2 regions of the Mycobacterium sp. IDR2000157661 genome follow, and region 1 is predicted to be linked to the other one. Evidence: predicted binding sites of a transcription regulator. Region 1 holds the regulator's gene; the other holds the start of a gene.
The links. The regulator HspR, encoded in region 1, represses chaperone genes until heat shock. The targets are predictions, from matches to a motif close to ANNTGAGTNNNNNNNACTCANNT.
Positions count from the first base shown of each region.

Region 1 (6,251 bases):
TACTTCGGCACCGACATGCCGTTGCCGGCAACGCCCGGGCACGAGATCGCGGGCGCCGGGGACGACGTTGGCGGTGATGGGCATCGGCGGTCTGGGCGCCTACGGGGTCCAGTACGCCAAGCTCCTGGGCGGAGGTGCGACCGTGGTCGCGTTCGGCCGCAACGACGAGAAACTAGCGTTGGCAACGCAGAACGGCGCCGACCACACGATCAACATTCGCGGCAAGTCCGACGACCAGATCCGCGACGAGCTCGAGCAGGCGACCGAGAGCCGCGAACTCGACGCAGTCATCGAGTGTGCCGGTGCCGAGGAGAGCATGCGATTGGCCTTCTCCCTGCTGGCGACCGAGGGCGCCGTCGCGTCGGTGGGGCTCGTCGGCAACCGGGTGGACATCTCGCTGTTTCCGTTGGTCAGCCGCGAGTACTCCCTCTTCGGATCGTTCTGGGGCAACTACAACGACCTCACCGAAGTGGTGGCACTCGCCGGGGCCGGCAAGATCAAGGACTCGGTCACCCCGGTCCGATTCGAGGAGGTCAACGACCACATCGAGGCCCTCGGCCGCGGCGACTTCATCGGTCGCGCGGTGATCGTCTACGACTAGAGCTCATTACTTGACGCCGAGAGTGCAATGAGGGCTGTAAATTCCAGCTCAGCACAACCGTGTGTGCGCCATCGGCGGTAGCTTGGGTAACCATGGTTGACCGCGTCGTGCTGCAGGATCCATCCTCGTCGGTGACGGCGACCTTCGCGCCGTCGGCAGGCATGATCGGCACGTCGCTGTCGGACGGCGGCGACGAGCTACTTGGCCAACGGCGCGGACTGGACGCCTACATCGCGGACGGCAAGACCATGGGCATCCCGATCCTCTACCCGTGGGCGAACCGACTGAGCGGCAACGGCTATGAGGTCGACGGCGCCGTCGTGACCCTGACACCCGGCCGCGGGGGCGTGCGCACCGACCCGCACGGGGCGCCGATGCACGGCGTGCTGGCGGCCTATTCCGGTTGGCTGGTGACCGAGCGCTCCGACAACACTCTGACGGCGGTCCTCGACTTCTCGGGTGCACCACAGCTGCTGGCGGTGTTCCCCTTTCCCCATCTGCTGATCCAGTCGGCGACACTCGCCGACCGCACGCTGACGATCGCGACGACGGTGCGACCCACGACGTCGGCTCCGGTGCCCATGTGCTTCGGCTACCACCCGTACCTGACGTTGCCGGGTGTGCCGCGTGAGGACTGGGTGCTGACGACGCCGGCGATGCGCCATCTGCCGGTCGACGACAACGGCATTCCGACCGGTGAGCAATCGCAATGGGAGGCTTCGACGAATCAACTCGGCTCGACGGTGTACGACGACGGCTTCGACCGGGTGCCCGAAGGAGCGGTGTTCACCCTCGCCGGCGGTGGCCGACGCATCGATGTGACCTATGAGAAGGGTTATCCGGCAGCGCAACTGTTCGCGCCGGCCAATGACGCCGTCATCGGCATCGAGCCGATGACCGCGCCGACGGATTCACTGCGGCGGGGCGGATTTCGGTATGCGATGCCCGGAACGCCGGAGACGGCGCGCTTCTCGATCCGGGTGAGCTAACGCTTGTTGCGCGGCTGCCACACCACCAGGGCGGTGCTCTTGGCGCGAGGCTGCGACCGCAACGCCTCCACCTCCTGGGTCAATTCGCGAACCCGTGCCTGCAGCGCGTCGACCTGATTGGTCAGCTCGATAATGCGCTTGATGCCGGCGAGGTTGACGCCCTCGTCCTGGGACAGTCGCTGCACCTCGCGCAGCAGGTCGACGTCCTTCTGCGAATAGCGCCTACCGCCACCCGAGGTGCGTTGCGGGCGGACCAGTCCCAGCCGGTCATACGTGCGCAGCGTCTGAGCGTGCATGCCGGCCAGTTCGGCGGCCACCGAGATCAGGAAGGTGCGCGCATCGTCACCGGACCGTCTGGCAGCCATCAGGACCCTCGCTTCTTCGCGCAAGCGCTCATCAGGGTCCTCGCTTCTTCGCGCAAGCGCTCATCAGGGTCCTCGCTTCTTCGCGCAAGCGCTCATCAGGCACCCGCCCAGCCGGCCCGCGGGTCGAAGCCACTGGCCCGCTCCGCCTTCGCGTAGGCCTCCAGCGCCTCGGCCGCCTCGCCCTCCAACTTCGGCGGCACCGCCACCTTCACCGTCACCAGCAAGTCACCGTGGCCGCCCGAACGCTTGGGGACGCCTCGTCCGCGCACCCGCAGGATCCGGCCGTCGGAGGTGCCCTTGGGCACCCGCACGCCGACCTTGCCCTCCAATGTCGGCACGGAAAGCGTTGTGCCGAGCGCCAACTCGTGGAAGGCGACCGGAACGGTGACGGTGAGATCGTCACCATCCCGGCCGAACACCTTGTCGGGGCGTACATGCACGGTGACGTACAGGTCACCGGACGGCGCGCCACGCAACCCCGCCTCGCCCTGACCGGCCAACCGGATGCGCTGACCGTCCTCGACACCCGGCGGGATCCGCACGTTGATGGTGCGGGTGCGGGTGGTCACCCCGGTGCCTTTGCACTCCTGGCACGGGTGCTCGATGATCGATCCACTGCCCCGGCATTCGGTGCACGGCTCAGAGAACCCGAAAGCGCCCTGATTGCGATTGATCACCCCGGACCCGTTGCAGTTCGGGCAGACCTTCGGGCTGGTGCCCGGGCGGGCGCCGCTGCCATGGCAATTCGTACACGGTGCCGGGCTGGTCAGCCGAAGCGGCATCGCCACGCCCTTGGTGGCCTCGAGGAACGACAACTCGGTCTCGGTCTCGAGGTCGTTGCCGCGACGGGGCCGGCTGGCCCGCGGCTGTTGCGCACCGCGGCCGAAGAGGCCGCCGAACAGATCACCGATGTTGGCGCCGCCGGTCTGCCCGGCGGCATCGAACAGATCGTTCAGGTTGAACTCGGCGCCGTCCCCACCGAATCCGCCGAAACCGCCACCGCCGCCGCTGAATCGGCCACGGCCGAAACCACCGTTGGCGAACAGCCGCCTGGTCTCGTCGTACTCCTTGCGCTTGGCCTCGTCGGACAGCACGCTGTACGCCTCGGAGACGGCCTTGAACCGCTCGGCTCCGGAAGGGTTCTTGTCCGGGTGCAGCTCGGAGGCCAGCTTGCGGTACGCCGCCTTGATGTCCTTGGCGCTGGCATCAGAGGAGACGCCGAGCTCCTTGTAGAAGTCCTTCTCGACCCATTCGCGCTGGGCCATGCCGCGTCACCTCCTCACCTTCCACTAGACGTTGTCTGATTCTGCGGCCTCGGGTGCCGACTCGCCCTGGTTATCGGTCGTGTCCTGCTCACCGGGGGCATCGGGCACCGTGTCGACGACGCCCACCAGGGCATGGCGCACTACCTGCTCACCGACCTTGTAACCCCGTCGCATCACGGTGCCGACGATCGGGTGGGTGCCCTCGCCCTCGTGCTGCACCGCCTCGTGCAGTGCCGGGTCGAAGTCGTCACCCTCGTCACCGAACGGCACAAGGCCGAGGCCCTCGAGCACGTTGACGAGCTTGTCGGCAACGGCCTTGAGCGGCCCCGATTCCAGGTCACCGTGGCTGCGGGCGCGGTCGAGATCGTCGAGCACCGGCAGCAGCGCCGTGATGACCGACGCCTTGGCCCGGTCACTCGCCATCTGCTGGTCGCGCAGGGCGCGCTTTCGATAGTTGGTGAAGTCGGCCTGCACACGCTGCAGATCGGCCAGCAGTTCGGAGGCCTTGTCGGACTCCTCCGGGCTCTCCCCGACGAACTCCCCCGGCGCCGGCCCGCTGGGGGCCGGCCCGGAGCCTGCTTCTCTCACTGCACCGGTGACCGGATCGATGCGCCGTTTGTCGGTGACGGTCACCGGCTCGTGCGGATCGTTTCCCGTCACTTGTTCTCCTGACCCTTGTCGGAGTCGTCCTCGACCACCTCGGCGTCGACCACGTCGTCGGGCGACGGGCCGGCCGCACCGGCGTCAGCGCCGCCGCCGGCGGCCTGCTCGGCCTGGGTGGCCTCGTAGATGGCCTGGCCGAGCGCCTGCGATTCGACACCCAGCTTCTCCATCGCGGACTTGATCGCGGCGATGTCGGTGCCTTCCAGCGCCGTCTTCGCCTCGGCGATTGCAGCGTCCACCTTGGACAAGGTGTCCTCGGCGACCTTCGATCCACCTTCGGCCTCGCGCTGTTCCTTGACGAACTTCTCGGTCTGATACACCAGCGACTCGGCCTGGTTGCGGACGTCGGCCTCCTCACGGCGCTGACGGTCCTCCTCGGCGTGCGCCTCGGCGTCCTTGACCATCCGGTCGATCTCCTCCTTGGAGATGCCGGAGCCCTCCTGGATGCGGATCGTGTTCTCCTTGCCGGTGCCTTTGTCCTTGGCGGTGACGTGGACGATGCCGTTGGCGTCGATGTCGAACGTCACCTCGATCTGGGGCACACCGCGCGGAGCAGGCGGGATACCGGTCAGCTCGAAGCTGCCGAGCAGCTTGTTGTGCGCAGCGATCTCGCGCTCACCCTGATAGACCTGAATCTGCACGGACGGCTGGTTGTCGTCGGCAGTCGTGAAGGTCTCCGACCGCTTCGTCGGGATCGTGGTGTTGCGTTCGATCAGCTTGGTCATCACGCCACCCTTGGTCTCGATACCCAGCGACAGCGGCGTGACATCAAGCAGCAGAACGTCTTTCACCTCGCCCTTGAGCACACCGGCCTGCAGCGCCGCGCCGACCGCGACGACCTCGTCGGGGTTGACGCCCTTGTTGGGCTCCTTGCCGCCGGTCATCTCCTTGACCAGCTCGGAGACCGCCGGCATGCGGGTCGACCCGCCCACCAGCACGACGTGATCGATGTCGGACACCGAGATACCGGCATCGGCGATCACCGACTGGAACGGCTTGCGGGTGCGGTCCAGTAGATCCTGGGTGATGCGCTGGAATTCGGCGCGCGTCAGCTGCTCGTCGAGGAACAGCGGGTTCTTGTCCGCGTCGACGGTGATGTAGGGCAGGTTGATCGAGGTGCTCTGGCTCGAGCTCAGTTCGATCTTCGCCTTCTCGGCCGCCTCACGCAGCCGCTGCATCGCCATCTTGTCCTTGGTCAGGTCGATACCCGACGTGGTCTTGAACTTGTCGACGAGCCAGTCCACGATGCGCTGATCCCAGTCGTCACCACCAAGGTGATTGTCACCGGAGGTGGCGCGCACCTCGACCACACCCTCGCCGATCTCGAGCAGCGAGACGTCGAAGGTGCCGCCGCCGAGGTCGAAGACCAGGATGGTCTGTTCCTTCTCGCCCTTGTCGAGGCCGTATGCCAGCGCTGCGGCGGTCGGTTCGTTGACGATGCGCAGCACGTTGAGGCCGGCGATCTGGCCGGCGTCCTTGGTGGCCTGGCGCTGAGCGTCGTTGAAGTACGCGGGCACCGTGATCACGGCGTCGGTGATGTCCTCACCGAGGTAGGCCTCCGCGTCGCGCTTGAGCTTCATCAGCACGCGCGCGCTGATCTCCGGCGCGGTGTACTTCTTGCCGTCGATCTCCACCGACCAATCGGTGCCGATCTCGCGCTTGACCGAACGGATCGTCCGGTCGACGTTGGTCACCGCCTGGTTCTTGGCGGGCTGTCCGACCAGCACCTCCCCGTTTCGCGCGAACGCGACGACGGACGGCGTGGTGCGGGAGCCCTCGGAGTTGGCGACGACCACGGGTTCGCCACCCTCCAGTACCGCGACGACGGAGTTGGTGGTCCCGAGGTCGATCCCGACCGCACGAGCCATGTTGGTTCCTCCTGGATAGTCTTACTAGGGGTCTGAGTGCACCGCACTCAAGACTGCGCCGTCAGACCTTAACCTGTCAACCCAGACTTGAGTCTGATGCACTCAAGTGTCGTAGGGTTAACGGCGCTTCCCCCCGATTTGTTCCCAGGCGCGGCCCGCCACTTCGAGGCCCTTCGGCCCTACGGGCCCGACGGAGCCGCGTTCCAGAATTCGAGTCATGACGACTTCATACGGAATCGGCCCGGCGGCAGGGCAGTACGACAGCGACGAGAGCGACCAGCTCTCGGCCGAGGACACCCTGATCGACCGCGGCGTCGACGATCTCCTCGACGAGGGCTTCTCGCCGCCCGAACGGCTCTGGGCGCGAGGCGCTTTCACGTCGTCAGAGGGTATGGACGAGATTCTCGCCGAGGAGGAGCCCGATCCGGCCGCCCGGCTCGACATGCTTCTCGACGAGGCCGAGCAGGACCTCTCCGACTACGCCGAGCGGGAGGCCGAGT
Region 1 covers NZ_CP081006.1:1,202,179-1,208,429, forward strand. The annotation lists partial or broken gene K3G64_RS06815 (hypothetical protein) at 1-18, shown strand, start outside; gene K3G64_RS06820 (zinc-binding dehydrogenase) at 77-601, shown strand; gene K3G64_RS06825 (aldose 1-epimerase) at 694-1,590, shown strand; gene K3G64_RS06830 (heat shock protein transcriptional repressor HspR) at 1,587-1,955, opposite strand; gene dnaJ (molecular chaperone DnaJ) at 2,051-3,220, opposite strand; gene grpE (nucleotide exchange factor GrpE) at 3,245-3,880, opposite strand; gene dnaK (molecular chaperone DnaK) at 3,877-5,751, opposite strand; gene K3G64_RS06850 (DUF5709 domain-containing protein) at 5,969-6,251, shown strand, end outside.

Region 2 (6,251 bases), 2.3 Mb from region 1:
CACCTCGCGAGTTTCGTTGGGAGGACGTGCAATCGGAGGTGGACGCCCAGCCGACACGGACCGCGCTGGTGGATTGGTCCGGTGTCGCAACGGTGGAGGCGTGGACCACCCCGGTCAGCCGCGACGGGTCCCCGGAGAAGGCGTTCCTCGCGGTGCGCACCCCCGACGATGCGCGGGTGCTGGCGGTGCTGAACGACGTCTCGGAAGCGGCAGCGACGGTCAGCGACGACATCGCGGGCGCCAAGGTGCAGGTCCACGCCGACGGGACGGCGGCGCTGCGGTAGCGGTCAGTCCAGGTCGGCGATCAACACGTCGACACCGCGGCGCGCCAGGTGGTCGGCCAGGGCGAACCCGATTCCGCTCGTGCCGCCGGTGACGACGGCTACCTGACCCGCGTTGATCTTCATGGCATCTCCGGTCTGCGCTAGGGGGCGCCCGGCGGCACCTCGGTGTACTGCGGCACGAATCCTTCGGGCGCGAAGCTGAATCCCTTGCCGCTGGCCTCGCTCATGCACGACACGCCCGATTCCTGCACGTTGCAACGGAACCCGGCGGCGTTCAGGATCCGGTTGAACGGCAGGACGGTGGCGTTGTCGAAGACGAACTCCGGCTGCTCGAGCGCGACGAAGGTGGGCTCGCCGGTTCGGTCGACCACCACAGCGTTCGGCGTCGTCGGCTCGCCCTGGGCGTCCAACACCTCATCGGGTTGACCGGTGACGCCCATCCCGGACTGCCAGGCGGTCGCCGACATGCAGCCGGCCCGGGTCCGCGGCACGATCGCGCACGCCCACCGCCCGCTCGGGGTGGTGAAGTAGTAGACGGCCGTGCCGCCGGGGTGCGCGACGTAATCGAACGCGTCCACCAGATGCGCGCTGTTGCGCGGCGGGGCCGGCGGTGGCTTCGTCGTGCTCGTGGGTGTCGGCTCGTACGGCTCGTCTGTGGTCACGATCCGCTCGCCGGAGCAGGCCGCGACGGCGAGCGCCACGGCCGAGATCAGGGTTATCACACGCATTTCGGCACTCAAGCGTGCCGGAACCTGATTTCGGCGGGGGAGGCGGGGTGCGGTTCAGCCGGCGATCATCGCCCTGAGGGTGCGGGCGTTGCGGACGGCATGCCCGCCGAGGTCGTTGTTGAAGTACACCAGCACCCGCCTGCCCTCGGCGTGCCACGCGGCGATGCGGTCCGCCCAATGCCGCAACTGGTCGTCGGGATAGGAGCCCTCATACAGCGAGTCCTGGTCGGGCCCGTGCATCCGGACATACACCAGCGCGCTGGTCGCGCGCGGCACACACCGTAACCGGGCTCCGCTCATCACCACGTACGCCGCGTTGTGGCGCTCCAGCAGCGCATACACGTCGGGAGCGTCCCAGGATGGATGCCGCAGTTCCACCGCGACCGGAATCCGGTCCGGCATCGACGTCAGAAAGTGCTCGAGGCGGTCGTCGTCGCGTTCGAGCTCCGGATGAACCTGCACGAGCAGGGATTCGGCCCGGTCGCCCAGCAGCGTCCAGCACCGCTCGAACCGCTCGATCCACGGCTCCGGTTCGCGCAGCCGCCGGTAGTGCGTCAACCCCCGCTGCGCCTTGACCGACATCGTGAATCCCTCGGGGAGCCGCTCGCGCCAGCCGGCGAACGCCGCGTCCTTGGGCCAGCGGTAGAAGCTGGCGTTGAGCTCCACGGTGTCGAACTCCTCGACATACCGGGCCAGCCGCTTGGCCACCGGCATGCCCGGCGGATACAGCACGTCGGCCCAGTGGTCGTAGGACCACCCCGAGGTGCCGATCCGGATCATCGCCGCTCAGAGACGGCCGCGTGCAACTCCTCGTCGAGCGACACCCGGACCAGTGCCGCGGCGAGCTCGGCGTTTCGTCGCGGCGCCAGCGCGGCCAGCTCGTCGGCCTCGGTCGGTAGACCGAGTTGCCGGGCCGCTGAGGTGGCCCGGTCGTCGAAATAGGGACGCACCCACGCCCACACGTCCTGCACCTCGCGCAGGAAGATGTCGGCGCCGGTGTCACCGATCCCCTTGAACTCGATGAGCAGGCGCTTGACCGCCCTGGCGTCGTGGTCGCCGCGCTCGGCCAGCTTTCGCAGATCGCCGCCGTAATCGTCGTCGACCCTCGAGGCGATGTCGGTCAACCGGGTGGCCGAGCTCTCGTCGTATCGGACGTAGTGCGCCCGTCCGAGGGCGCGGATCATGTCCCTGCGATCGGCGTCGAGCACCGCCTCGGGCGTGCGCATCCCGGCGCCGAACAGCTCGCGCGCGGCCGCCACCGCGATCGAGGCGTCGATAGGCTTGCTCGCCAGCATGCACAGCGTCAACAACTGGAACAGCGGCATCGGTTTGTCGTCCAGCTTGATGCCCGCCTCGTCGGCGTAGGTGGTGCCCGCCTGCTTAAGCAGCCGCTGCACCAACTTCTTGCGCGCTGCGGAATCCATCTGCGGCGCGTACCCCGGCTATTTCGGAGGCAAACTCTTCGCGTAGTCGACGCCGCGGCCGACCCACGGCCGCAGTTGGCGCATGGTCTTGACGCCGTCGAGGGCCACCCGCAACCAGCCCCGGGTCTGCCGGCCCGCCATCACCATCGGCTCGACATGGTCGCGCGCCAGCAACTTCTCGGTCTCCTCGGGTGGTACCCGCACCATGAGGCCGCCCTGTCCGCTGGCGACGACCGCCATGTTGCCGTTGATCAGGAACGCCAGCCCGCCGAACATCCGCTTCTCCTCGACGCCCCGCTCGGCGCCCAGCAACTCGCGGATCCGGTCGGCGAGTTCCTCGTCGTAGGCCATGGCAGGACCGTAGCGCCAGGGGCCGACAGCTACTCGGTATCCGCGCTCACCGACCAGGACCCGACCCGGTTGTAGGCCGCGTCGTACACGTCCTGCTTGTCGCCGGGTTCGAGGTCGTCGAGGTCCTTCATCGCCCCGCCCCAGTACCGCAGGATCCGCCCGACCTCCGCGGACACGTCGGCGTCGTCGGGCAGATGCACATCGAGCACGAACCTCACGGCGGATCTGTACCCGAATCCGGTGAATGCACGCACCCAGTGCGGGCGTCAGGCCGCCGCGGTGACCGCCTCGGACGGCTGCAGCGCCTGCGCGACGATCTCGGCGACGTCGGTCATCGGCTTGACCTCCAGCGCGTCGAGCACGTCGGCCGGGACGTCATCCAGGTCCGCCTCGTTGCGCTGCGGGATGAACACCGTGGACAGGCCCGCCCGTTGTGCGGCCAGCAGCTTCTGCTTGACCCCGCCGATCGGCAGCACGCGGCCGTTGAGCGTCACCTCGCCGGTCATGCCGACATCGGCGCGCACCTGCCGGCCGGTCGCCATGGACACCAGCGCGGTCACCATCGTCACACCGGCCGAGGGGCCGTCCTTGGGCACCGCACCCGCGGGCACGTGCACGTGGATGCGCCGGTCCAGCGCCTTGGGGTCGACGCCTAACTGCTCGGCGTGGCTGCGCACGTAGGACAGCGCGATCTGCGCCGACTCCTTCATCACGTCGCCGAGCTGACCGGTCAGCTGCAAGGATGCATCGCCCGGCCCGGCTGAGCCAGCCGCCCCGGCCTCGATGTAGAGGACGTCGCCGCCGAGACCGGTCACCGCCAGCCCGGTGGCCACGCCCGGCACCGCGGTGCGTTCGGCGGATTCGGGCAGGAACCGCGGCCGGCCCAGATAGTCGACGAGATCGGGCTCGTCAATGGTCAACGCGACCTCGTCATCGGCCGACTCGGCCAGCTTCGTCGCCGCCTTGCGCATCGCCTTGGCCAGCAACCGTTCGAACTGCCGCACGCCCGGTTCGCGGGTGTAGTCCGCGGCCATCTTGCGCAGCGCCTCCTCGGTCACCACGACCTCGTCCTCGATCAGCGCCGCCCGCTCCCGCTGTCGGGGCAGCAGGAAGTCGCGCGCGATCGCGACCTTGTCGTCGGCGGTGTAGCCGTCGATCTGCACCAGTTCCATGCGATCCAGCAGCGCCGAGGGGATGTTCTCGATCACGTTGGCCGTCGCCAGGAACACCACGTCGGACAGGTCCAGATCCAGGTCCAGGTAGTGGTCGCGGAACGTGTGGTTCTGCGCCGGATCGAGCACCTCGAGCAGCGCCGCCGCCGGGTCGCCGCGGAAGTCGGAGCCGACCTTGTCGATCTCGTCGAGCAGCACGACGGGGTTCATGGAGCCCGCTTCGCCGATGGCCCGCACGATGCGCCCCGGCAGAGCGCCGACGTAGGTGCGTCGGTGGCCGCGGATCTCGGCCTCGTCGCGCACGCCGCCGAGCGCGACCCGGACGAACTTGCGACCCAGCGCGCGGGCCACGCTCTCGCCCAGCGACGTCTTGCCGACGCCGGGCGGACCGGCCAGCACCATCACCGCGCCGGAGCCGCGGCCGCCGACGAGGGCCAGTCCGCGCTGGGTGCGCCGCGCCCGCACGGCCAGGTACTCGACGATGCGGTCCTTGACGTCCTCGAGCCCGTGGTGGTCGGCGTCGAGTATCTCGCGCGCGCCCTTCAGGTCGGTGGAGTCGTCGGTGCGCACGTTCCACGGCAGATCCAGCACGGTGTCGAGCCAGGTGCGGATCCAGCCGCCCTCCGGGCTCTGGTCGCTGGCGCGTTCCAGCTTGCCCACCTCGCGCAGCGCGGCCTCGCGGATCTTGTCGGGAAGATCGGCGGCCTCGACCCGGGCGCGGTAGTCGTCGGTGCCCTCCTCGCCGTCGGGGCTCAACTCGCCCAGGTCCCTGCGGATCGCGGCGAGTTGCTGGCGCAGCAGGAACTCCTTCTGCGTCTTCTCAATGCCCTCGCGGACGTCCTCGGCGATCTTGTCGTTGACCTCCACCTCGGCGAGGTGGTCGGTGGTCCACTCGATCAGCACGCGCAACCGCTCGGCCACGTCGGGCGTCTCGAGCAGTTGGCGCTTCTGCACCTGGCTCAGGTGGGTGGCGTACCCGGCCAGGTCGGCCAGCGCCGACGGGTCGGTCTGCTGGTTGACGAAGTCGACGATCTGCCAGGCCTCTCGGCGCTGCAGCACCGCCAGCAGCAGCTTCTTGTACTCGGCTGCCAGCGCCGCGACCCCGCCGCCGGCCGCGGTGTCGTCGGTGATCTCGACCACCTCGACCCACAGCGCGGTGCCCGGTCCGGTGGCGCCGATGCCGATGTGCGCCCGGCTGTTGCCGCGCACCACCGCGGCTGCGGCGCCGGCGATCTGGCCGACCTGCAGAATCGAGGCCAGCACACCGTAGGACGGGTAGCGGTCCTCCAGCCGCGGCGCGACCAGCAGCTCGCCCGACTCGCTGGCGCGGGCGGCGTCGACCGCCGCACGTGCGGCGTCGTCGAGTTCGATCGGCACCACCATGCCCGGCAGCACGATCGAGTCACTGGTGAAAAGCACCGGCACCACACGCGATGCCTTGTTGGCGTCAGCCATCAATCCTCCAAAGTTCAGTCGAATGGACTCAACCCTGGGGCATCGGTGTTTGTTCCCTCGTTCGGCTGGACGCGAAAGAGCATTCCTGGTCGCAGTGGCGGCAGATCAACGGCCATGGCTGCTCATTCGGCGTACCCCACACATGGCAGGGAGCCTGCCGTTCGGGGTTACGGCAGGCTCCCTGTAGTGGGTGGATCTCGGCGGTGTCCCTAGGCGCTGGCCTGCGCCCCCAGCACCCGCTGGATGTCAGGCTTCATCATCTGCAGCTGCTGACCCCAGTAGCCCCAGCTGTGCGTTCCCTGGTCCGGGAAGTTGAAGACACCGTTGGTGCCGCCCGCGGCGATGTAGTTGTCGCGGAAGGTGATGTTGGTCCGCAGCGTGAACCCCTCGAGGAACTGGGCGGCCATCAGGTTGCCACCGCCACCGGAGCTGTCCAGCTCCGACGGGGTGCCGGTGCCGCAGTAGATCCAGATGCGGGTGTTGTTGGCCACCAACTGGCCGATGTTGACCATCGGGTCGTTGCGTTTCCACGCCGGATCCGAGGACGGACCCCACATGCTCTCGGCGTTGTAGCCACCGGCGTCGTTCATCGCCAACCCGATCAGCATCGGCCACCAGCCCTCGGACGGGTTCAGGAAACCCGACAGCGACGCGGCGTAGACGAACTTCTGCGGGTAGTAGATCGAGTAGGTCAGCGCCGTGCTGCCTGCCATCGAGATACCAACCACCGCATTGCCGTTCGGGTCGACGCCCCTGTTCGCCTGCAGCCATGCCGGCAGTTCCTGGGTCAGGAACGTCTCCCACTTGTAGGTGTAGTCCTGGCCGTTGCCCCGCGAC
Region 2 covers NZ_CP081006.1:3,921,168-3,927,418, reverse strand. The annotation lists gene K3G64_RS20200 (acetyl-CoA acetyltransferase) at 1-284, shown strand, start outside; partial or broken gene K3G64_RS20195 (SDR family NAD(P)-dependent oxidoreductase) at 291-407, opposite strand; gene K3G64_RS20190 (hypothetical protein) at 425-1,012, opposite strand; gene K3G64_RS20185 (DUF72 domain-containing protein) at 1,067-1,792, opposite strand; gene K3G64_RS20180 (endonuclease) at 1,789-2,436, opposite strand; gene K3G64_RS20175 (TfoX/Sxy family protein) at 2,455-2,787, opposite strand; gene K3G64_RS20170 (hypothetical protein) at 2,817-3,005, opposite strand; gene lon (endopeptidase La) at 3,054-5,414, opposite strand; gene K3G64_RS20160 (esterase family protein) at 5,624-6,251, opposite strand, start outside.
Region 2: lon (endopeptidase La) is a predicted target of HspR. The motif match lies at 5,426-5,448, and genes of this name have one in related genera.